DNA from 3 places in the Bradyrhizobium sp. McL0616 genome. Region 2 is predicted to be linked to each of the others. Evidence: predicted binding sites of a transcription regulator. Region 2 holds the regulator's gene; each other region holds the start of a gene.
What was found. Region 2 encodes LexA, which represses DNA repair genes until DNA is damaged. Its sites were predicted from a motif close to TGTTCNNNNTGTGTTCNG; they were not measured.
Positions count from the first base shown of each region.

Region 1 (7,650 bases), 3.2 Mb from region 2:
AGCACCTCGCCCGGCGCGCCGGCACCCTTCGCCAGTTCGCAACGCAGGATTTTTACGCGCGCATTCTCAAGCTCGGCCCAGGCGCCGGGAAACGGTGACAGGCCGTGGATGTGGCGCAGCACCTCGCGCGCCGGCCTGGTCCAGTCGATCCGCGCCTCGGCCTTGTCGATCTTGGCGGCATAGGTGACGCCGTCGTCGCTCTGCTTCTTGAGCTGGAGCCCGCCGCGTGCAAGCGCGGCCATGGCCCGGACCATCAGATCGGCGCCGAGCCGGGACAGGCGATCGTGCAGATCGACCGCCGTCATGTTGTCGGTGATCGCGAGCCGCTCGGCCATGGCGACGTCGCCGGTGTCGAGACCGACATCCATCTTCATTACCATCACGCCGCTCTCGGCATCGCCGGCCATGATGGCGCGGTTGATCGGCGCCGCGCCGCGCCAGCGCGGCAGCAGCGAGGCGTGCAGGTTGTAGCAGCCGAGCTTTGGCGCATCGAGGATCGCCTGCGGCAGGATCATGCCGTAAGCGACGACGACGGCGGCATCGGCATCAAATGAACGAAACGCGTCGAGCGCTTCCGGCGTCTTCAGCGTCTTCGGCGTCAGCACCGGAACGCCAAGCTTTCGCGCGGCCTCCTCGACCGGGGTCTGCTGCAATTGCAGGCCGCGTCGCCCGCCCGGCTTCGGCGCGCGGGTGTAGACGGCCACGATCTCGTGGCCGTGCGCGACGAGCTCGAGCAGCGTCGGCACGGAGAAATCGGGCGTGCCCATGAAGATCAGGCGGAGGGGCATCAACAGAACTCTACTCCACGCGCTTGGCGGCTTTCTCGAACTTCTTCAGCACGCGGTCGCGCTTGAGTTTTGACAGATAGTCGACGAACAGTACGCCGTTGAGATGGTCGATCTCGTGCTGAATGCAGGTGGCGAAGAGGCCTTCGGCGTCCTCCTCGCGCACTTTGCCGTCGAGATCGGTGAAGCGCACGCGCACCTTCGCGGGCCGCTCGACCTCCTCGTAATATTCCGGGATCGACAGACAGCCTTCCTCGTAGACCGACAGTTCTTCGGAGGAGGCCACGATCTCGGGATTGATGAAGACGCGCGGCTCCGGCTTGGTCTCGCCGTCCTGGTCAGGCTTGGCGAGGTCCATGGTGATGAGCCGCAGCGGCTGCGCTATCTGGATCGCCGCGAGCCCGATGCCGGGCGCGTCGTACATGGTCTCGAACATGTCGTCGGCAAGCTTGCGGATCTCCGGCGTGACCTTCTCGATCGGCTTGGAGACCAGACGCAGCTGCCTGTCGGGCAGGATGATGATTTCTCTGAGGGCCATGGCCGCGATTTAAGCCGCGCGCGACAAGTGGTCAATGCGGAGCGGAACCCCGTTAACGATCCGCTAACCATAAAACTTAGGGTTTCGTTAACCATAAAAATTAACGGCCGATTTACCATAAATGTTCGCTATTCGTTCGTGCGGACAGGCGAATCGGCTAGAAGGACAGGCATGAACGAGATCATTTTCCTGGCTGGCGACTGGCCGGTGCGCACCGTGGACGTGCTGATCGGCTTCGGCTCCCTCGTCCTCATCCTGCTGCTGGTGATTGCGGTGGTGATCGCCCGCTCGGGGCGGCGCGGTGCGGAACTCGCGATGGCGAATGTCATCCGGGCCGACGAACTCGAGGAGCGCGTGAGCCAGATGCTGCACGCCCAAAGCGAGGCGTCGGGCCGGGTCGACGCCATGACCCAGACGCTGGCCGGCCGTCAGGCCGACATGGCGCGCGCGGTCAACGAGCGGCTGGATTCGGTGACCCATCGCGTCGGCCAGTCCATGGAGAACACCACCCGCAACACCATGGAGAGTCTGCGCGCGCTGCACGAGCGGCTCGGCATCATCGACAGCGCCCACAAGAACCTCACCGACCTCACCACGCAGGTCACCACCTTGCGCGACGTGCTCGCCAACAAGCAGTCGCGCGGCGCCTTTGGCCAGGCGCGGATGGAGGCGATCGTCCAGGACGGTCTGCCGAAGGGCGCTTACGAATTCCAGTTCACACTCTCGACCGGAAAGCGGCCTGACTGCGTGGTGTTCCTGCCCGACCAGCGGCCGCTCTGCATCGACGCGAAATTTCCGCTGGAGGCGATGACCGCGCTGCACGACGCCCGGACCGACGAGGAGAAGCGCGTTGCCACGCAGCGGCTGCGCGGCGACGTGATGAAGCATGTCAGCGACATCGCCGACAAATATCTCGTCGCAGGCGAGACCCAGGAGATGGCGCTGATGTTCGTGCCATCGGAATCGGTCTACGCCGAGATCCACGACGGTTTCGACGACGTGATCCAGAAGGCCTATCGCGCTCGCGTCGTGCTGGTGTCGCCCTCGCTGCTGATGCTCGCGATCCAGGTGATGCAGCAGATCATGAAGGACGCGCGCATGCGCGACGCCGCCGATCAGATCCGCACCGAGGTGATCAAGCTCGGCGACGATTTGGGCCGCCTGCGCGACCGCGTGCTGAAGCTCCAGAAGCATTTTGCCGACGCCAACGAGGACGTCCGGCAAGTGCTGATCTCCGCCGACAAGATCGAGAAGCGCGCGGGACGGATCGAGGAGCTCGATTTCAGCAAGACCGACGCGCCGGAGGGGCCGCATCTGGTGGCAACGGCTGCGGCGGAGCTGTTCCCGAGGAAGCTCCAGGCGGGGGAGTAGATTTGGGCACACTGTCATGCCCCGCGAAGGCGGGGCATCGAGTACGCCGCAGCGGTTGTGATTGAATCGAGGTGCAGGTGAATACTGGATCGTCCGCCTTCGCGGACGATGACGGTTGAGAGAGACGGCAGATGGGCGCACGCTGCTACTACATCTACATTCTCGCCAGCAAGATCGGCGGAACGCTGTATATCGGCGTGACGAACGATCTCATCCGCCGCGTGGCGGAACATAAATCCAAGCTCATCGAGAGTTTTACCGAAAAGTACGATGTCGCCCGGCTCGTCTATTTCGAACAGTTCGACGATCCGGAAAATGCGATCAAACGAGAGAAGCTTCTTAAGAAGTGGAACAGAGCCTGGAAGATTCGTTTGGTCGAGAAGCAAAATCCGAATTGGGACGATCTTTATCCAGGAATAGCCGGGCCGCCATAGCGCTGTCATGCCCCGCGAAGCGGGGCATCCAGTACGCCGCGGCAGGAGTGATTGAACCGAGGCGCTGGTGAGTACTGGATCGTCCGCCTTCGCGGACGATGACACTGAGAGGGCGACGACAGCTCCCTTGTGGCCGCCAGAATCTGCTAACACCTCCCCATGACCGCACCCGACGCGACCTCCCCCGCCGCGACCTCCGCCCCCGCCCCGTCCTGGCGCGACAGCCTTGCCGTGTACCTGCAGCCGCGGGTGCTGATCGTGCTGTTCCTCGGCTTCTCCTCCGGGCTGCCGCTGGCGCTGTCGGGCTCGACGCTGCTGGTGTGGATGCGGGAGGCCGGGGTCGATCTCAAAACCATCGGGCTGTTCGCGCTGGTCGGCACGCCCTACACGCTGAAATTTTTGTGGGCGCCGCTGGTGGACGCGCTGCATGTGCCGCTGTTCACGCGCACCTTTGGGCGGCGGCGCGGCTGGCTGCTGTTCTCGCAGCTGCTGCTGATCATCGCGATCCTGCTGCTGGCGCTGACCGATCCCGCGCGCTCGCCGTTCTATGTCGCGCTTGGCGCTCTGCTGGTGGCGACGACGTCGTCGACGCAGGACATCGTGGTCGATGCCTTCCGTGTCGAGAGCCTGCCGGAGAGTGAGCAGGCCGCCGGCATGGCGGCCTACGTCGCGGCCTATCGCATCGGCATGCTGGTCTCGACCGCAGGCGCGCTGTTCATCGTCTCGGGCTTCGAGGGCACCGGCATCCCGCGTGCGTCGGCCTGGATGTGGGGCTATGTGGTGATGGCGGCGATGGTGCTGATCGGGACGATCACCGCGCTGGCCGCGACCGAACCGGAGCAATCGGTGCGCACCGAAGCGGCGACGCAAGAAGAGACCGCGTTCGCGCGCGTGCTCAATGCCGCGATCGGTGCCTTCTCGGAATTCCTGTCGCGCAAGGACGCGCTCGCCGCACTCGCCTTCGTGGTGCTGTTCAAGTTCACCGACGCCTTCTCTGGAACGATGACCGCGCCGTTCGTGATCGACCTCGGCTTCACCCGCAACGACTATGCGGCGATCGTGAAAGGCGTCGGCCTCGCGGCGACACTGATCGGCGGTTTTGTCGGCGGTTTTTTCGCGCGGCGTTATCCGCTTGCGACCAGCCTCTGGATCGGCGGCGCAGTGCAGGCGCTGGCGAACCTCTCCTTCTCCTGGCTCGCGGTCGCAGGCGCCAGCCAGTGGGCACTCGCCTTCGCCATCACGTGCGAGAATTTCACCAGCGCCATCGGCACGGTGATCTTCGTCGCCTATCTTTCGGCGCTTTGCCAGAACCCGCTGCACACGGCGACGCAATATGCGCTGCTCACCGCTCTTGCGGCGGTGGGGCGGACGTATCTCTCGTCAGGTGCCGGCTTCGTGGCTGATACGACCGGCTGGCCGCTGTTCTTCATGATCTGCGTGCTGGTGGCGATCCCGAGCCTGGTGCTGCTGACATGGCTGCAGAAGCGCGGGCATTTTGAGGCGCTGGGGCCGGTGCGGGTGTAGGCGGAGAGAGCGTCCCGCTCTCCCTACTGCTTCCTGACCAAGCTCCACTTCGTGACCACGGCTTCGCTCATCTGGCCGGGATCGCTGGCGCAGGCGACCTCGTCGACCTTGACCGAGATTTCCTTGCCGACGAACGACTTCAACTGCGTGGCCTGCGCGTCGCTGGAGGTGACGAGCTGGAAGGTCTCAGGGCCGGTCTCGAGATTGCACAGCCCGCTCGGCGCCGGCAGGCGGCGCGGCTCGGAGGTGATCTGGTAGGTCGCGATCCGCTTGCCGACGTTCTTGACGTCGCGCACTTTCAATGCGGTCAGCTCGCCCGACAGCACCTCGCCGGTGTTGATCGGCTTGCCGGGCTTCGACGGCGGCATTGCCTCGCCGTCCTGCTGCGCGGAGACGGCCGGGGTCACCACACTCATCATCATCGCGACCAAAGCCAGCCGTTTGGCGAATCGTTTCGTCATGTCATCCGTTCCGTAAAGTCTGGATTGCTAGAACAGGGTCCGCTGCCGCATCGCGGCCGATAGCGTCCCTTCATCGAGATAATCAAGCTCGCCACCGACCGGCACACCATGAGCCAGACGGGTTACTTTTACGTTGGCGTCCTGGAGCAGGTCGGTGATGTAATGCGCCGTGGTCTGGCCGTCGACCGTCGCATTCAGCGCCAGGATGACTTCGTGCACCTCGGCGGCATGCGCACGGGCGACCAGCGCGTCGATGGTGAGGTCCTGCGGACCGACACCGTCGAGCGGCGACAAGGTCGCACCGAGCACGTGGTAGCGCCCATGCGTCGCATTGGCCCGCTCCAGCGCCCAGAGGTCGGCGACATCAGCCACGACCACGATGATGGATGGATCGCGCTTCGGATCGATGCAGACCGTGCAGGGATTTTGCGTGTCGATGTTGCCGCAAGTCTTGCAGACCTGGACCTTTTCGAGAGCCACTTGCATGGCCGAGGACAGCGGCATCATCAGCGCTTCGCGCTTCTTGATCAGATGCAAGGCCGCGCGCCGCGCGGAGCGCGGACCGAGGCCCGGCAGCCGCGCGAGAAGCTGGACCAGCCGCTCGATTTCAGGACCTGCAACCGCGCCCATATTATTGGCCGAACAGCCCCGGCGGCAGGCCGAGCCCGCCGGTGAGCGATTGCATCTTCTCCTGCATCGCCGTCTCCGCCTTGCGGCGGGCGTCACCGAAGGCGGTAACCAGCAGGTCCTGAAGCACCTCGCACTCTTCCGGCTTCATCAGCGAGGGATCGATCGTCACGCTCTTCACGTCCATCTTCGCGGTCATGCGCACGGCGACGAGGCCGCCGCCGGAGATGCCTTCGACCTCGACATTGGCGAGCTCGTCCTGCATCGCCTGCATCTTGGATTGCAGCTGCGCCGCCTGCTTCATCATGCCGAGAAAATCAGCCATGGGTGCTTGTCCTCAAAACTGGCTCAGAGATCGTCGTCGCCGTCGGAACCGTCGGGCGGATCGTCACTGCCATAGTCTGCGTTAATATTGGATTCCGGCGTCTCGGGGGCAAGCCTGCGGACCTCGACGACCTTCGCACCCGGAAAACGCGACAGCACCTCCTGCACGCGCGGATCGGCCTCGGCGCTGCGCGCATGCTCCTGCTTGGCGGCCTGGTTGACCGAGCGCAGCGTCGGCTGGCCCTGCTCGTTGGAGACGATCACGGTCCAGCGCCGACCGGTCCAGAGCTCGAACTTGCGGGCGAGTTCGGAGATCATGGTCTTGGCGGCATTGGGCTCGAGCGCGACCTCGAGCCGGCCTTCCTCGAAACGAACGAGGCGCATGTCGCCTTCGAGCGCGCCCTTCGTCAGGAGGTCGCGCTTCTGGCCGGCGAGCGCGACCAGCTGGGTAAAGCTCGTGATGCGTAGCGCGGGGGCAGCAGCTTGCGGGTCCGGCGCGGGCGCCGCCATCTGCGGACGGGCACCGCCGCCGAACGATGACGGCGATGAAGTCGGCATACGAACGGGCGCCGCGGAGGCAACTGGTGCTGCCGGCGCGCTGCGCACAGCACTGCCGCCGCTCACGACCGGCGAGCCGCCGCCGTTCTGCTCCAGCATTTTGATGGCTTCGTCTGGTGTCGGCAGGTCGGCGACATAGGCGATGCGCACCAGCACCATCTCGGCGGCCGCCGCGGGACGCGTCGCGGCCTGCACCTCGGTGATGCCCTTGAGCAGCATCTGCCACATCCGCGACAGCACGCGCATCGAGATTTTCGAAGCAAACTCGCGCGCGCGCACGCGTTCGGTCTCGCCATAGGCGACATTGTCGGCGGTCGCCGGCACGATTTTCACGCGGGTGACGAAGTTGACGAATTCGGCGAGATCCGAAAGCACGACGATGGGATCGGCGCCAACATCGTACTGGTCGCGAAATTCCTTGAAGGCAGCCGCAATGTCGCCGCGCGCGAGCGAATCGAAGAGATCGATCACACGGGTGCGATCGGCGAGGCCGAGCATCTGCCGGACGGCATCGGCCTTCACGGTGCCTGCCGCATGCGCGATCGCCTGGTCGAGCAACGACAGTGAGTCGCGCACGGAGCCCTCCGCAGCGCGCGCGATGATGCCGAGCGCCTCCGGTCCGATCTCGACGTTTTCCTTCCCAGCAATGCTGGCGAGGTGCTTCATCAGCACGTCGGCCTCGACGCGGCGGAGGTCAAAACGCTGGCAGCGCGACAGCACGGTCACCGGAACTTTCCGAATCTCCGTCGTCGCGAACACGAATTTGGCGTGCTCCGGCGGTTCCTCAAGCGTCTTCAGGAAGGCGTTGAACGCCGCCGTCGACAGCATGTGGACTTCGTCGATGATGTAGACCTTGTAGCGCGCGCTGGCCGGCGCGTAGCGCACGCTGTCATTGATCTGGCGGACGTCGTCGACGCCGGTGTGCGACGCCGCGTCCATCTCCAGCACGTCCATGTGCCGGCTTTCCATGATCGCCTGGCAATGCACACCTAGCGTCGGCATGTGGACGGTCGGGCCCTTCACCGATC
Region 1 covers NZ_CP188255.1:1,037,529-1,045,178, reverse strand. Annotated here, with positions in the region: gene fmt (methionyl-tRNA formyltransferase) at 1-788, opposite strand, end outside; gene def (peptide deformylase) at 799-1,323, opposite strand; gene ACPPVR_RS05040 (DNA recombination protein RmuC) at 1,495-2,694, shown strand; gene ACPPVR_RS05035 (GIY-YIG nuclease family protein) at 2,826-3,128, shown strand; gene ACPPVR_RS05030 (AmpG family muropeptide MFS transporter) at 3,288-4,652, shown strand; gene ACPPVR_RS05025 (hypothetical protein) at 4,676-5,113, opposite strand; gene recR (recombination mediator RecR) at 5,141-5,743, opposite strand; gene ACPPVR_RS05015 (YbaB/EbfC family nucleoid-associated protein) at 5,745-6,065, opposite strand; gene ACPPVR_RS05010 (DNA polymerase III subunit gamma/tau) at 6,089-7,650, opposite strand, start outside.
Region 1: a site for LexA is predicted at 1,446-1,463, ahead of ACPPVR_RS05040 (DNA recombination protein RmuC). Genes of this name have one in related genera too.

Region 2 (7,650 bases):
CCGAGGGCATCTCGATGGCGTTCTGGAAGATCGCGATGCGGCCGGGCAAGCCGATGATGAACGGGCGCCTCGGCGCGATGCGCGTGATCGGCCTGCCCGGCAATCCCGTGTCATCCTACGTGTGCGGGTTCCTGTTCATGGTGCCGCTGATTCGCGCGCTGTCGGGACGCGAAGTGATTCATCATCGTCGCGAGCGCGCCCTGCTCGGCCGCGACGTCGGCGCCAATGACCAGCGCGAGGATTATCTTCGCGCGCGGCTTGAGGTGCGCGATGACGGCGCGCTCATCGCCCATCCCGTGAACCATCAGGACTCCTCGCTGCTTGCGAATCTCGCTGCGGCACAGGCACTTCTCGTGCGCGCGCCGTTCGCGCCGAAAGCCGAGGCAGGCATGTCTTGCGACGTGCTTCGGCTACCGCTCTAGGCTCGTCACCAAGCGTACCTGACGGCGCCCCTGCCGGCATAAGACCGGGTCACGTCGGAGAATTCGCCTTCGAAGCTGGCAGCAGCCGACCAGCCATTGCGCCATTTCCATTCGGCCGAAACGCTGGTCAGCGCGGCATCACTGGCTTGCTGCGCGCCATTCACCACGAAGCTGGCGCCGGGTAATGTCTGGAAAGTGGCCCCGATCGACCGTTCGATGTTGAAATTGTGCGCCCAAGCCAGCCGTCCGCGCAAGGTGAGGTTCGCATCGGTCATGGCGAACGACTTGTCGCCGCGCAGTCCCAGTTCGCTGCGCGCGGCCGTCGCGTCCTTGGCGCCATAGGCCAGCGCGAACGCATTGGTGCCGGCGAGCACGTGCTCGGCATAGGCCGGCAGAATAATGGTGGTGAACTGTCCGGCGGCATAGGGCGTGATCCGCCAACCCGTCCATGGCGAGATCAAACGATAACCGCTTTCGAGGCGGCCCGAAATCGCGTTGGCATTGAAGCGCGCGCGAAGCAGATCGGCGCACGCGATGGTCACGGTGCGATCAGTGGTGATATCCTGCCAACCATAGGCCAGCGCGCCCGTCACATAGGCCGCCGCCGCTGTATGCCGTACGAAAACACCGGCCTGGAACAGGTCTGAGCGCCCGCCTCCCAGGCCATTGGCCAGGCTGAAATTGGTGCCGCCGCCGGCGAGCGCGAAACCTGCGATCGTGCGCGGCGAAAGCAGATAATCAGCTCCTGCGGCCGTACCGAACACCCGGCTCGTGACGGCGCTCGACCCAAGCGTCAAATTGCCATCGGTCGATTGCGAGCCTCCGAAGCCGGCAGCCCAGATGCTCCAGCGCGGATCCAGCAGATCATTTCGCGGAACGGCCTTGGTGACCTGCCGATATGCCTCGCGCTCGGCGGCCGCGCGCTTACCGCCCGCAGCGGCGTAAGCGTTTGCAGCGTCCTCCGCCACAAACGACGACGAATTGGCTGGCGCCTGAGCAGCACTGTCGCCACGCCCTGCGATGAACGGGTCCGTCAGCAGCCCCATGAACTGGCCCATGGCATCGAACGTCGCCTGCTGGGATCCGCTCGCGAGCTCGCCGGAGGCCTGGGTGAGATTTTGCGGAACGTTACCGGCGAATATCGCGCCGAGCGGACCGGAGCCATTGCCCCGCGCGTTGAAGCCTGCATCGAGCCCGTTGGCCGCCGCCCGCTGATTGATATTAAGCCCGGGAATCTGACCGAGCGCTGACGAGAGATTTAGCAGCACGTTGCCGCCCGAATAGATCAGCGAGCCCGCGATTCCGGAAGGCGTCACCAGGGAATCAAACTGTGTCCCGTTCAACCCGGCTGAGATCAGGATCGTATAGGATTGGCCGAAGGTGTATGAATTCGTTGGTGAGGTCACGCGTACAGTGCCCGCCAGGGTCGCCAGCCCGGTCACGTTGGTTCGGTCGGACGTCGTTTGCGATACTTCGACCATGTAGCTTGCAGCGGCGGTAAACGCGAGACTGCCTTGCACCGTCAACGTTCCGATGGAATTGCCCGGGGCAAGCGTGCCGCCGTTGATGAACGTATTGCCGACAAGGCCGTTGCCGCCGAGTGTGCCGCCGGCATTCACCGTGAGCAGCGAGGCGGATACGATCGAGCCGTTGACGCTGAGCGTCCCCGCGTTGACGTTGACCGGCCCTGCGAAAGTGCTGGTGCCGACCAGCGTCCAGTCCGAGCCGCCGACTTTATCGAGGTTTGAGAATCCCTGATATTGCGGTCCGATTGCGCTGGCATCGAAGGTCGCGTTGGCGGCGCCGCCGAGCTGAAGTCGATCGCTGCCCGTTCCGAGCACGTTGCCGTTGACGGCGTAGCCCGAAATCAGCGTCAGGATATTGTTGGCGCCGTCGAACTGGATCGCGGTGCCGCCGGTTCCCGTGACGGTATTGGAGACGGTCACCGTGGAGAAGCCGGTCCCGGCCGCCGAAACATGGATGCCGATGACGCCGGACACGCTGCCGGTCGGAGCAACGACGATGTTGCCGTTGCCACCGCTGCTCGACGCGGTAATGCCAGTGCCGGTACCGGCAACGACGTTGCCGACGCCGGTCACCGTGACATTGCCGCTACCGAGAGTTTGAGCGATGATGCCGTTGTTGCCGCCCGAGACGTTGCCGGTGCGGTCGACCAGCACGTTGCCGCTATTGGCGCTGCCCTGGATCTGCGCGAAGATTGCCGTTCCACCCACCGCCGTCGCGGCGGTGTCGCCGGAACCGCCGACATGAACGCCGGCGTTGGCCGCAGACACGGTGTTGTCCTGACTGGCGTGGATGCCGGCGAGTCCGCCGGTGATCGCGCCGGTGCCGGTCACCATCACCGAACCGCCACTGCCCAGGGCGACGACGGCCTGTCCCGACGAGAACACATTGGCGTTGACGGTGACGTCGATGATGCCGGTGCTGGCAGGGTTGGCGATGGTTGCCTCGATCGCCGGGCCGAAGATCGGGGTGATGCCGCCGATTACCCCCGCTGTGGTCACAACGACATTGCCGCCCCCGCCAGATGACTGCGCAATGATGCCGCCGATATGGGATGATTCAATCGTGCCGGCCGCCGTCGTGGTCACCGTGACGTCGCCAATGCCACTGGTGGACGCGAGGACACCGCCTTGCGTGGCGCTGATCGCACCCCGCACATTGACCGTGACCGCGCCGTCGACACCGACCGCGTGGATCGCAATGCCGTTGGTTCCCGTCACAGCGGCGGATGTCACCGTCACCGCGCCGGTCCCGGCGGCCGAGACGTCGATGCCGACGGCACCGGATACGTTGCCGGTCGGAGCAACGACGACGTTGCCGTTGCCACCGCTGCTCGACGCTGTAATGCCAGTGCCGGTACCGGCAACGACGTTGCCGACGCCGGTCACCGTGACATTGCCGCTACCGAGAGTTTGAGCGATGATGCCGTTGTTGCCGCCCGAGACGTTGCCGGTGCGGTCGACCAGCACGTTGCCGCTATTGGCGCTGCCCTGGATCTGCGCGAAGATTGCCGTTCCACCCACCGCCGTCGCGGCGGTGTCGCCGGAACCGCCGACATGAACGCCGGCGTTGGCCGCAGACACGGTGTTGTCCTGACTGGCGTGGATGCCGGCGAGTCCGCCGGTGATCGCGCCGGTGCCGGTCACCATCACCGAACCGCCACTGCCCAGGGCGACGACGGCCTGTCCCGACGAGAACACATTGGCGTTGACGGTGACGTCGATGATGCCGGTGCTGGCGGGGTTGGCGATGGTTGCCTCGATCGCCGGGCCGAAGATCGGGGTGATGCCGCCGATTACCCCCGCTGTGGTCACAACGACATTGCCGCCCCCGCCAGACGACTGCGCAATGATGCCGCCGATATGGGACGATTCGATCGTGCCGGCCGCCGTCGTGGTCACCGTGACGTCGCCAATGCCACTGGTGGACGCAAGGACACCGCCTTGCGTGGCGCTGATCGCACCCCGCACATTGACCGTGACCGCGCCGTCGACGCCGACCGCTGAAATGGCCGAACCATTCGATGCCGTGACCGCGCCGCCGACAGTTGCGGTTATCGATCCCGAGCCGGTATTGCCGAGTTGCAGGCCGCTGCCTGCGCCGGTGGCTGTCACCGTACCCACGCCGCCATACGTGACCGCGCCGCCGTTGCCAACGAGCTGCAACGCATTCACGTTTTGCCCGGTCGTGACCGTACCGGCGTTGGTGAAATTGATCCCGCCACTGGCTTTGGTCGTCACGAGATCAAGGCCAAAGCCATCGATCGTAACGCCGCTGCCGACTTGCCCGATCAGGTCGGCGTTGAACGACTGAATCCGGGCGACCGTGGCGATGCCCGTACTGTTGTTGGTTGTGTTCGTCGTCGTGGTATCAGCCGCGCAGGTCACCGAGACCGGATCGGTGCCCGACGTCGCACAAGCAGCCAAGGCTGGCGCGGTCGCAAGGATACTGGCGACGAACAGCACAGCCGATCCCGCCGCCGCGAGCAACACCGCCGGCTGCCGCGCGCAGAGACATTCCCCGATCATCAGCCCCACCCGCGGCTACAACTCGCCGCGCCCGCCCGTTTGTTCGATTCGATTTCAGGGCCGCTCATCTTAGGAGCCGAGCGAATCATCACAATGCGCAAAGCATCCAAAACCGTCGCGCGTCGGGCGCAAACTTATCGCTTGTGCCTGATCGGCAACAAACCGTCGAACGAGCACAATAACCAGGCGCATTCCCTGCATCGGCGATTTACGCGAACCGGCGAACGTCGTCATGTTCACGGTAAATTAAGGGGTTGCGGAACACATATCGAACATATAGTGTCCGTTCATGATTTGTTTCGAGCATGTAGCGGCTTATTGCTGAATTCAGCGTCTCGGAATCGAACGACATCAACCGGGGGATTTTGGTCGAGATGTTAACGCGCAAACAATACGAGCTTCTGCGGTTCATCAGCGAACGTCTAAAGGAAAGCGGCGTGCCGCCCTCCTTCGACGAGATGAAGGACGCGCTCGATCTGCGCTCGAAATCGGGCATCCATCGCCTGATCACCGCGCTCGAGGAACGCGGCTTCATCCGGCGCCTGCCCAATCGCGCCCGCGCCATCGAGGTGATCAAGCTGCCCGAGCTCCAGGCCGCCGCCGGCAGCCGCCGCGGCTTTACGCCCAGCGTCATCGAGGGCAATCTCGGCAAGGTCCGCTCCAGCGCGTCCGCGGACGAAGGCGAGCGCCCTGTTGCGGTGCCGGTGATGGGCCGGATCGCGGCCGGCACGCCGATCGAGGCGTTGCAGACCCGCAGCCACACCATCAGCGTACCGCCGGACATGCTCGGCTCGGGCGAACACTACGCGCTCGAAGTGCGCGGCGATTCCATGGTCGAGGCCGGCATCCTCGACGGCGACATGGCCCTGATCCAGCGCAACGAGAGCGCCGACACCGGCGATATCGTGGTGGCCCTGATCGACGACGAGGAAGCAACGCTCAAGCGCTTCCGCCGCCGTGGCGCCTCGATCGCGCTCGAGCCCGCCAACGCCTCCTATGAGGTCCGCATCCTGCCGCCCAACCGGGTGAAGATTCAGGGCAAGCTGATCGGGCTGTACCGAAAGTACTGAGTCTTCTGCGCGCCGCCGATTGGCGACCGCGCGCTAACGATTGGAGCGGACGATTGTCCGCTCCGGCTGGATAGTCCTTCTGGTTTTGCACAGATTATCCGGCCACCCCTCCCGCGCTAGATCTTCGGTACGCCGCAAAGAAGCACGCATTGCTTCGCAGGCCTTTGAGAGACCGAGGAGACAAATGTGCGCAAGATCATTCTGAGCACAGTCACGATGGCGCTGATCGCAGCATCAGCGTCGCAAGCCTTCGCCGCGCAGTCGCAGTACCACGTCCGCAAGGCAGCGCAGGCAACCACCGGCGAGCAATTCCGCAATGCCCGCAACGCGGTCGAGCCGGCGCAGCCAGCCTGGCAATATTCGGGTTGGTCGGCACCTGCCGGCCGCTAACGTCGAAGCTCCCAGAATGCACGAAGGCGGGATTTGTTCCTCGCGCATTTGAAAAAAATATTGTGATGGCAGCCTACGGACCCAAGCCGCAGATTTGCCCACAACCCAGCAGACGTTTGCAGGCTTCCACTCTGATAGGGGCCTGTGCCTCAGAAGAGGCGCGGGTTGCTATCTCGAATGAGGAGCACCCTGATGTGTGACTACAGCCTGCACGCCGTCGCGACGCGCCCCGCAGAAGTCGGCGAGACGATCGTCACGACAACCTTCCGCGGTACCTCGACGCGCGGCTTTGCCTCCGAAGCCGACATGTCCGTCGCGGTCTGCCTGCTGCCGGGAACGGAGCTCGCCTTCGCCGACAGTGTCCGCTACGACAATCGCTGGATCTGGACGCGCACCATCAACTCGCGCGTCGGCAAGTTCGGCAAGATCGATCCGCACATTCCCGATCGCCATCATGACGCGATCGAATTCCCCGATGGCAAATACGTGTTGGTGACACAGCTCGTCGAAGGCCAGCGTGCGACCGTGCTGCAATTGCCGGTGACCCAACAAGTCGGCGAGCGCGAGCACAAGCCGCAGATCGTCGCCGACAGGCAGCCGACCATCACCCGCCTGCCGATTGGTTGACACCGCCATCCCCGGCCGCCAGGTCGGAGCCAGGATTGAAATGTCCATCGCCGGCCGCGGCCGGCGGTATGGAGTTGCTTGCACCTCGCATCCGACCGAGAGAGATCAGCCCACCGCACCTGCACGTCGCACGAAGTTTGCGCTGCCCTGCCTGAATTTTGAACGTCCGTTCCGCAAGCAAATGGCCGATGCTGTTTCCGACTTGAGGCGGCGGACACGTTCGATGAAAACCTTCCTTCGCGTCGTTGAACTCTGGGTGCCTGACCGGACCCGCATGCGGCTGGAGTTTGGCGGCGGCCTTTACAGCGAGGGCCTGTCCGCCTTCAAGGCCGTGAGCGAAGATCTGCGCTTCGGATATGACGAGGGGCTTCCCGGCAAGGCCTGGGCGAGCCGCCATCCCGTGATCCTCACCGAATTCGCCAACTCCTATTTCAAGCGCACCGACCAGGCCGTCGAGGCCGGCCTCACCTGCGGTGTGGCGGTGCCGGTGTTTGCCGGCGAATTCCTGCAAGCCGTCATGGTGCTGTTCTGCGGCGACGACGACGCCCATGTCGGCGCGGTCGAGCTATGGCATAACGACCTCGATGTCTCGCACGAGATGGGGCTGGTCGACGGCTATTATGGCAGCGCCGAGATGTTCGAGTTCAACTCGCGTCACACCAAATTCCCACGCGGTTTCGGCCTGCCCGGACGCACCTGGAAAGCGGGCCTGCCGCTGATCATCAAGGATTTGCATGACGCCAAGAGCTTTCTGCGCTGGGAAGACGCTGCCAAGGTCGGGATCAATCTCGGCGTCGGCGTTCCCTACCGCATCGGCACCGACCACACCTGGGTCCTGACATTCCTCTCGGCGCAGGCAACCCCGATAGCACGCCGCTTCGAGATCTGGGTTCCGAACGAGGCCCGTTCGGCTCTGGTGTTTCGCGCCGGCGATTGCAGCGCGCAGACCGACCTCGCCGCGCTCTATGGGACCAAATCCATTCCGCGCGGCGAAGGCAGCATCGGCGGCGCCTGGGCCACCGGCATGCCCGCACTCAACGACGACCTCGCGCATGACGGCTCGATCGCGGCCGTGGAGGCGCGCGCAGC
Region 2 covers NZ_CP188255.1:4,251,217-4,258,866, reverse strand. Annotated here, with positions in the region: gene glp (gephyrin-like molybdotransferase Glp) at 1-422, shown strand, start outside; gene ACPPVR_RS20675 (autotransporter outer membrane beta-barrel domain-containing protein) at 428-4,474, opposite strand; gene lexA (transcriptional repressor LexA) at 4,849-5,544, shown strand; gene ACPPVR_RS20665 (hypothetical protein) at 5,731-5,934, shown strand; gene ACPPVR_RS20660 (hypothetical protein) at 6,127-6,561, shown strand; gene ACPPVR_RS20655 (GAF domain-containing protein) at 6,785-7,650, shown strand, end outside.

Region 3 (7,650 bases), 160 kb from region 2:
CGACATGCTTGCCACCGATTTTGACGCAGAGCGCCTCGGGCTTGAGCCGGAAACCGTTGCAGGCGCCGCAGGGCACGTCGTGAAAATACTTCGCCAGCTCCTCGCGCGCCCACTCGCTCTCGGTCTCGCGGTAGCGGCGGTTGATGTTGGTGATGACGCCCTCGAACGGCTTCTTGGTGTCGTAGGACCGCACCCCGTCCTCGTAGGAGAACTTGATCTCGTCTTCGCCGGAGCCATGGAGAATCGCGTCTTTCGTCTTCTTCGGCAGATCCTTCCATTTGGTGGTCAGCGTGAACTTGTAGTGCTTGCCGAGCGCGGTCAGCGTCTGCACGTAATAGGGCGACGACGATTTGGCCCAGGGCGCGATCGCGCCCTTGCCAATCGCGAGCTCCTTATCGGGGATGACGAGGTCTTCGTCGACATGCTGCTCGACGCCGAGGCCGCCGCAGGCCGGGCAGGCGCCGTAGGGATTGTTGAAGGAAAAGAGTCTGGGCTCGATCTCGGGAATGGTGAAGCCGGACACCGGGCAGGCGAATTTTTCCGAGAACAGGATGCGCTCGGGTCCGCTTTTGTCGTGAATCTTTGCGGTCTTCTTCTTCTCTTTTTCTTCGGCGGGCGCAGCTGGCGGCGCGTCGGCGAACTCGACGACGGCGAGGCCTTCGGCGAGCTTCAGCGCGGTCTCAAAGCTTTCGGCGAGGCGCTGGCCGATGTCGGGACGCACCACGATGCGGTCGACGACGACGTCGATGTCGTGCGGGAATTTCTTGTCGAGCGTCGGTGCTTCTGCGAGCTCGTAGAAGGTGCCGTCGATCTTGACGCGCTGAAAGCCCTTCTTGAGCCATTCGGCGAGCTCCTTCCGGTACTCGCCCTTGCGGCCGCGCACGACCGGGGCAAGCAGATAGAGGCGGGTGCTCTCGGGCAGGGCGAGCACGCGATCGACCATCTGCGACACGGTCTGGCTTTCGATCGGCAGGCCGGTGGCCGGCGAATAGGGCACGCCGACGCGCGCCCACAACAGACGCATGTAGTCGTAGATCTCGGTCACCGTGCCGACGGTGGAGCGCGGGTTCTTCGATGTCGTCTTCTGCTCGATCGAGATCGCCGGCGACAGGCCATCGATCTGGTCGACGTCCGGCTTCTGCATCATCTCCAGGAACTGGCGCGCATAGGCCGAGAGCGACTCGACATAGCGACGCTGGCCTTCTGCATAGATGGTATCGAAGGCGAGCGAGGATTTGCCCGAGCCGGACAGGCCGGTGAACACCACGAGCTTGTCGCGGGGAATCTCGACGTCGACGTTCTTGAGGTTGTGCTCGCGCGCGCCGCGGATCGTAATTGCGTGCCGGCTGGAGCCCGCGTTCGGTTGTTGGCGCTTCGCCTTGATCACTTCATCCATCCTGGTGGTCCTCAAGGAATCCCAAAGGCGCGCGATCGCGCCAACGTTGAAGGCGCGCTTCGCCCGGAACCGGGATCGGCGCCGATGGGTATGTCAGCGAACGTAGGAAGAACGAGGACGGATTTCCAGTGCGACTTGCGGATCGTCAACGGTTTGTTGGCGCGCTGGCGGCATCTGGCAGTAGCGGAGTGCGGAAAACACGCAAGAGGGCCGGCACAAGGCCGGCCCGTCCGCGGAACTCATTCGCAGCCGGATCAGTATTTGGCGATGACGGGGCCACCGAACCTGTAGCTGACGCGCGCGGTGGCGATGTCGACGTCCTGGTGGATGCGATCGGTGCGGGAGAATGCCCCAATGTTCGAGGTGAAGCTGTTGTCGTGCGAACCCATGAAGCCGTGCACGTAATCGAGGCCGATGACGATGTTGGGTGTCACGCCGAAGTCGAGACCGGCGCCGACCGCGCCGCCCCAGCGCGTCTCGCTCGCCCTGTCGAACACAAAGCCGGTGGCGGTAGTGAAGCCCTCGTACTTGTCGCTCACGACCATCGCGCCGCCCTTCACGTAGAACAGCACGTTGCTCCAGGCGTAACCGACTTGGCCGGTCACGAGGCCGAAGGCGTTGATCTTCGAGCGGTCGGAGCCGACGCCGCCGGCGGCCAAGCTTGGGCCATTGGAGCCGCTGAGATGAGCCCAGTCGCCCTGGCCCTCCACACCGAACACCCACGCGGCATTCTGCCAGCGATAGCCGACTTGTCCGCCCGCGACGCCGCCGGTCGCGGTGTGGCAGCCTTCCGACGCGGCAGGGACGATCGGCGCGCCCAGGATGTTGGTGACGATATCCCAGCACTTTCGGCTCCATCCGCCGCCGCCATTGGCGCCGATGTAAAAGCCGCTCCAGTCGTAGATCGCGGCAACCGACACGGGAGCCTTGGTGTAGGGACGGGCCGCCAGATCAGCCGCCGAAACGGACGTGGTCATCGCGACGATGCCGGCGGCGGCAAGCAAGAACTTATTCAAGACGGACTCCCCCAAGGCCAAAGTTGATTGCGATCTTCGATACAACCTTTGAGGTGCGACGGTCTGTCACCGGAGAGCCACAGCGCGCCCAAAATGGAACTTATGCGCAAGTGCTCGCGCAGCCTGCGCAAAAACAAAAAGGCCGGCACAAGGCCGGCCTTTCGTAACGCGATGGCGTTGGACGCGAAGCTTAGTACTTCAGATCAGCGCTCTAGATCAGTACTTGGCGACGATCGGGCCGTTGAAGTGATAGTTCACGCCGACCTGCACGGTGTGGAAGTTGAGCGTGCCGGAGGGCACGGCGCCCGCGAAATAGGTCTCGCCGCCGAGGCTGCGATAGAGGTACTCGCCCTTGACCGACCACTGCGGTGCGATGAACGCTTCGACGCCGGCGCCGACGGTCCAGCCGGAGTGCCACTTGCTGTCGGAGGCGGTCAGGCCGAGCGCGCTGACGCTGATCTTGTTGTCAATCCAGGCATAGCCGCCCGTGCCGTAGAACAGGACGTTGTTGACGGCGTAGCCAACGCGGCCGCGCACGGTGCCCAGCGCATCGGTCTTGGAGCTCACGGTGATGCCGAGTGCCGTCGCCGAAGCATTCACGTCAGCCCAGGCGCCATCGGCCTCGACACCGAACACGACGTTGCCGGTCTGCCAGTTGTAGCCGGCGGTGCCGCCGACGAAGCCACCTTGCATCCGGGGGCTGTTCGAATCTTCCCAGGCGCCGCCGCCGACGATACCGAGGTAGAACCCGGTCCAGTTGTAGACCGAGGCGACAGCCACGGGAGCCTTCGTGTACGGGCGGGCTGCCAGATCGGCAGCCGAGGCGGAAGCGAACGCACCGAACGCGAGCAAACTGGCCGAAGCCAACAAAACCTTCTTCATTTTCAACCTAATCCCAGTCCCAGTTTCTGTTTTTGCCTTCCGCGCGTCGGAAGGGCATCGGACGCTCTGGTCCAACTGGTGTCGGCTTACACCACTGAAGCCGCAAGTTGTGTCTCTCAAAAGTCACAACAGACGCAAAATGTAATAGTCACTGACCTATAGTTCCCGTGGGGGAATAAACAAAAAAAGGCCGGCACGCAGCCGGCCTTCATTAACTAATGATATCAGATGGATATCAGTATTTCGCGATGATCGGGCCACCCCAGCGATAGTTCACGCGGACGAGGCCCATGTCGATGTTCTGGCTGATGCGATCGCTCTGGAAGGCGCCGACGCCGGGCGTGTTGAGCGTGAGGGTGCGGTTGCCCAGGAAGATGTGGTCGTACTCGATGCCAACCGTCCAGTTCGGCGCGAAGCCGAACTCGAGGCCGGCGCCGACCGTGCCGCCCCAGCGGTTGTCATTGGTCGAGGCGAGCAGGGTGCCGGCACCGGCGAAGCCGGGCGCGGTGAAGACGTCGTACTTGTCGGCGACGACGGCACCGCCGCCCTTTACGTAGAACAGGACGTTATTCCAGGCGTAGCCGACCTGTCCGGTGAACAGGCCGAAGGCGTCGATCTTCGAGTGGTTGCGCTGTGCCGGGAAGAGGACGCTGACATTGTCGCCGGAGAAGTCGGCCCAGTTGCCCTGACCTTCGAGGCCGAAGACCCAGTTGGCGGATTGCCAGCGATAGCCGACCTGGCCGCCGACCGTGCCGCCGGTGGCATTGTGGCAACCTTCGCCGCCGACGAGGGCGCCGCCGCCGAGGACAACGTTGTCCCAGCATTTGTGGCTCGAGCCGCCACCGCCGTTGATGCCGATGTAGAACCCGCTCCAGTCGTAGATGGTGGCGATCATCGGCGGCGGCGCCTTGGTGTAGGGACGCGCCGCAAGATCCGCAGCGCTCGCAGGAGCCGACAGGCTCAAAGCAACAATGCCGATTGCACTCAACAGAATTTTTTTCATTGCAGTCTCCCTAGTGTTGTCCGCTCTCGTGGTCCCCGAAGCGGTCAATCAGGCGCGACGCCCATATGAACCAATTCCAAGGTCAGCGTAGTCCCATCGGGAGGCAGAGTCCGTCTCTGGAATGCAACAGTCATCAGACAACGAGACGGGGGCCAACTTGATGAATGTTAAGTATTTTTTCAGACCCGCGGGAACCCGGAAAGGTTCCAGTCAACTCCGTGATGAAAGAGGCACAGCGGTACCGCCAAGCGCCCCGTTTTCAGGGTCGATTTTGACAGGAACAAATCTGGAACAAACTCCACGTCGATGCTATATATGGGGATAACCGGGGGCGCGGCGGGTCGATCGGCGCGCGTAAGCGTATAGGGTCGGCCCAGCAGGCGGCGATGGCGCGGGCGCGCGAACCCGCTTTCGAAATTCAGTGGCATTTGGAGTGGAGAGCGGCGATGGCGGGAAGCGTCAACAAGGTCATTCTGGTCGGAAATCTCGGCAAGGATCCGGAAATCCGCCGCACCCAGGACGGGCGGCCGATCGCGAATCTGAGCATCGCCACCTCGGAGACCTGGCGCGACAAGAATAGCGGTGAGCGCAAGGAAAAGACCGAGTGGCACCGTGTCGTGATCTTCAATGAAGGGCTCTGCAAGGTCGCCGAGCAATACCTGAAGAAGGGCGCCAAGGTTTACATCGAGGGCGCGCTCCAGACCCGCAAATGGACTGATCAGGCTGGCGTCGAGAAGTACTCGACCGAGGTCGTGCTTCAGGGCTTCAATTCGACGCTGACCATGCTTGATGGCCGCAGCGGCGGGGCAGGCGGCAGCTTCGGTGACGAGCCGAGCGGCGATTTCGGCTCTTCCGGTCCCGTCTCGAGCGCACCGCGCCGGCCGGTGGCCGCGAGCGGCGGTGGCCGCAACAGCGACATGGACGACGATATCCCGTTCTAAGGCGAGGGCGCGTCGTCCTGGAAGGCGTCGTGCTGACGTAAGGCGGCAGGCTGTCTTGCCAATTGGCGGGTAAAGCTCGGCTTTTGCGCGCTTGCCTGGCCCGTCGATCCGAGGAAGCTCCGCATGAGCCTTGCGCCGCTGCTTGAGGCCGCTCCGGCCATTCCGCTGCATGCCTTTGCGGCTATGGCGGCCTTCCTGCTCGGTCTGGTCCAGTTCGCCGCCCCCAAGGGCACGCTGCCGCATCGGACGATCGGCTGGATCTGGGTGGCGCTGATGGCGGTGGTGGCCGCATCATCGTTCTGGATCCACCAGATCCGCCTGGTGGGGCCGTTCGGTCCGATCCATCTGCTCTCGATCTTCACGCTGGTGATGCTGCCGCTGGCGGTGTGGCGGGCCCATACCCATCGTGTCGCCTCCCATCGGCTCATCATGATCTTCATCTTCACGGGTGCGCTGGTGATTGCGGGTCTCTTCACGCTGCTGCCGGGACGGCTCATGCATCAGGTGGTTTTCGGCTCATAAAGCCGGGTTCCAGAGGGTCCATTCCCGGCCCCGCCCGGCAAGCTCAGCGATGGGCGTAAGTCGTTGGAAAAATAAGCGGAAAAAGCCCTTCCCTCGGCCATGCAAGGGTGGTTATCAGGGCCTCGATGCGCTATATGATTCCCAGACAAAAACTCACCGGATTTCCCCTTGGCTGACGACGACAACAAGCCCGGCGACCAGCCGGCGCAACCCTCGGACATTCGCCCAGTCTCCATCTACGAGGAGATGAAGAAGTCCTACCTCGACTACGCCATGAGCGTGATCGTGGCGCGTGCGCTGCCTGATGCGCGCGATGGTCTGAAGCCGGTGCATCGCCGCATCCTGTACTCGATGCACGAGCAGGGCCACACGCCCGACAAGAAGTACGTCAAGTCCGCACGCGTGGTCGGCGACGTCATCGGTAAGTATCATCCGCACGGCGACCAGTCGATTTACGACGCGATGGTCCGCATGGCGCAGGGCTTCTCGATGCGCGTGCCGCTGATCGACGGTCAGGGCAATTTCGGCTCGGTCGACGGCGATCCGCCTGCCGCTTATCGTTACACCGAAGCGCGACTGACCAAGTCGGCGCTCGCCCTGCTGGCCGATATCGACAAGGACACCGTCGACTTCCAGCCGAACTACGACAACAACGAGACCGAGCCGTCGGTTCTTCCGGCCAAGTTCCCGAACCTTCTGGTCAACGGCGCAGGCGGCATCGCGGTCGGCATGGCCACCAACATTCCGCCGCACAATCTCGGCGAGGTCATCGATGCCTGCGTGGCGCTGATCGACAATCCCGCGCTCACCATCGACGAACTGATCAACATCGTTCCCGGACCGGATTTCCCGACCGGCGGCATCATTCTCGGACGGGCGGGCATCCGCGCTGCCTATCACCTCGGCCGCGGCTCGATCGTGATGCGCGGCAAGGTCGCGATCGAGACCATCCGCAAGGAGCGCGAGGCGCTCATCATCACCGAGATTCCCTACCAGGTGAACAAGGCGACCATGGTCGAGCGCATCGCCGAGCTGGTCAAGGAAAAGAAGATCGAGGGCATCGGCGACCTGCGCGATGAATCAGACCGCGAAGGCTACCGTGTCGTCATCGAATTGAAGCGCGACGCCGTGGCGGATGTGGTGCTGAACCAGCTTTACAGATTCACGCCGCTGCAGACGAGCTTCGGCGTCAACATGGTGGCGCTCGACAGCGGCCGTCCGCGGATCATGCATCTTAAGGACCTGCTGGCCATCTTCGTCGACTTCCGTGAGCGGGTCGTCACGCGGCGCACCAAGTACCTGCTCGCCAAGGCGCGCGATCGCGCTCATATCCTGGTCGGTCTCGCGATCGCGGTCGCCAATATCGATGAGATGATCCGCGTCATCCGGACCTCGCCCGACCCGACCACGGCCCGCGACACCCTGATGTCGCGCGACTGGCCGGCCCGCGACGTCGAGGACATGCTGACCCTGATCGACGATCCGCGTCATCGCATCAGCGAGGACGGCACGATCCGGCTGTCGATGGAACAGGCCAGAGCCATTCTCGACCTGCGCCTGCAACGCCTCACCGCACTCGGCCGTGACGAAATCCGCGAGGAGCTCGACAAGCTCGCCGGCGAGATCGCTGATTATCTCGACATCCTGCGCTCGCGCGAGCGCGTGCTGGGGATCATCAAGACCGAGCTCGCCGAGGTGAAGGCCGAGTTCGCCACGCCGCGCCGCACCGTCATCATCGAGCAGGAGGGCGAGGTCGAGGACGAGGACCTGATCCAGCGCGAGGACATGGTCGTTACCGTCTCCCACGCCGGTTACGTCAAGCGCGTGCCGCTGTCGGCCTATCGGGCGCAACGCCGCGGCGGCAAGGGCCGCGCCGGCATGCAGACCCGC
Region 3 covers NZ_CP188255.1:4,413,478-4,421,127, forward strand. Annotated here, with positions in the region: gene uvrA (excinuclease ABC subunit UvrA) at 1-1,396, opposite strand, end outside; gene ACPPVR_RS21390 (outer membrane protein) at 1,651-2,412, opposite strand; gene ACPPVR_RS21395 (outer membrane protein) at 2,629-3,294, opposite strand; gene ACPPVR_RS21400 (outer membrane protein) at 3,530-4,297, opposite strand; gene ACPPVR_RS21405 (single-stranded DNA-binding protein) at 4,744-5,238, shown strand; gene ACPPVR_RS21410 (DUF2306 domain-containing protein) at 5,362-5,760, shown strand; gene gyrA (DNA gyrase subunit A) at 5,929-7,650, shown strand, end outside.
Region 3: a site for LexA is predicted at 1,493-1,510, ahead of uvrA (excinuclease ABC subunit UvrA). Genes of this name have one in related genera too.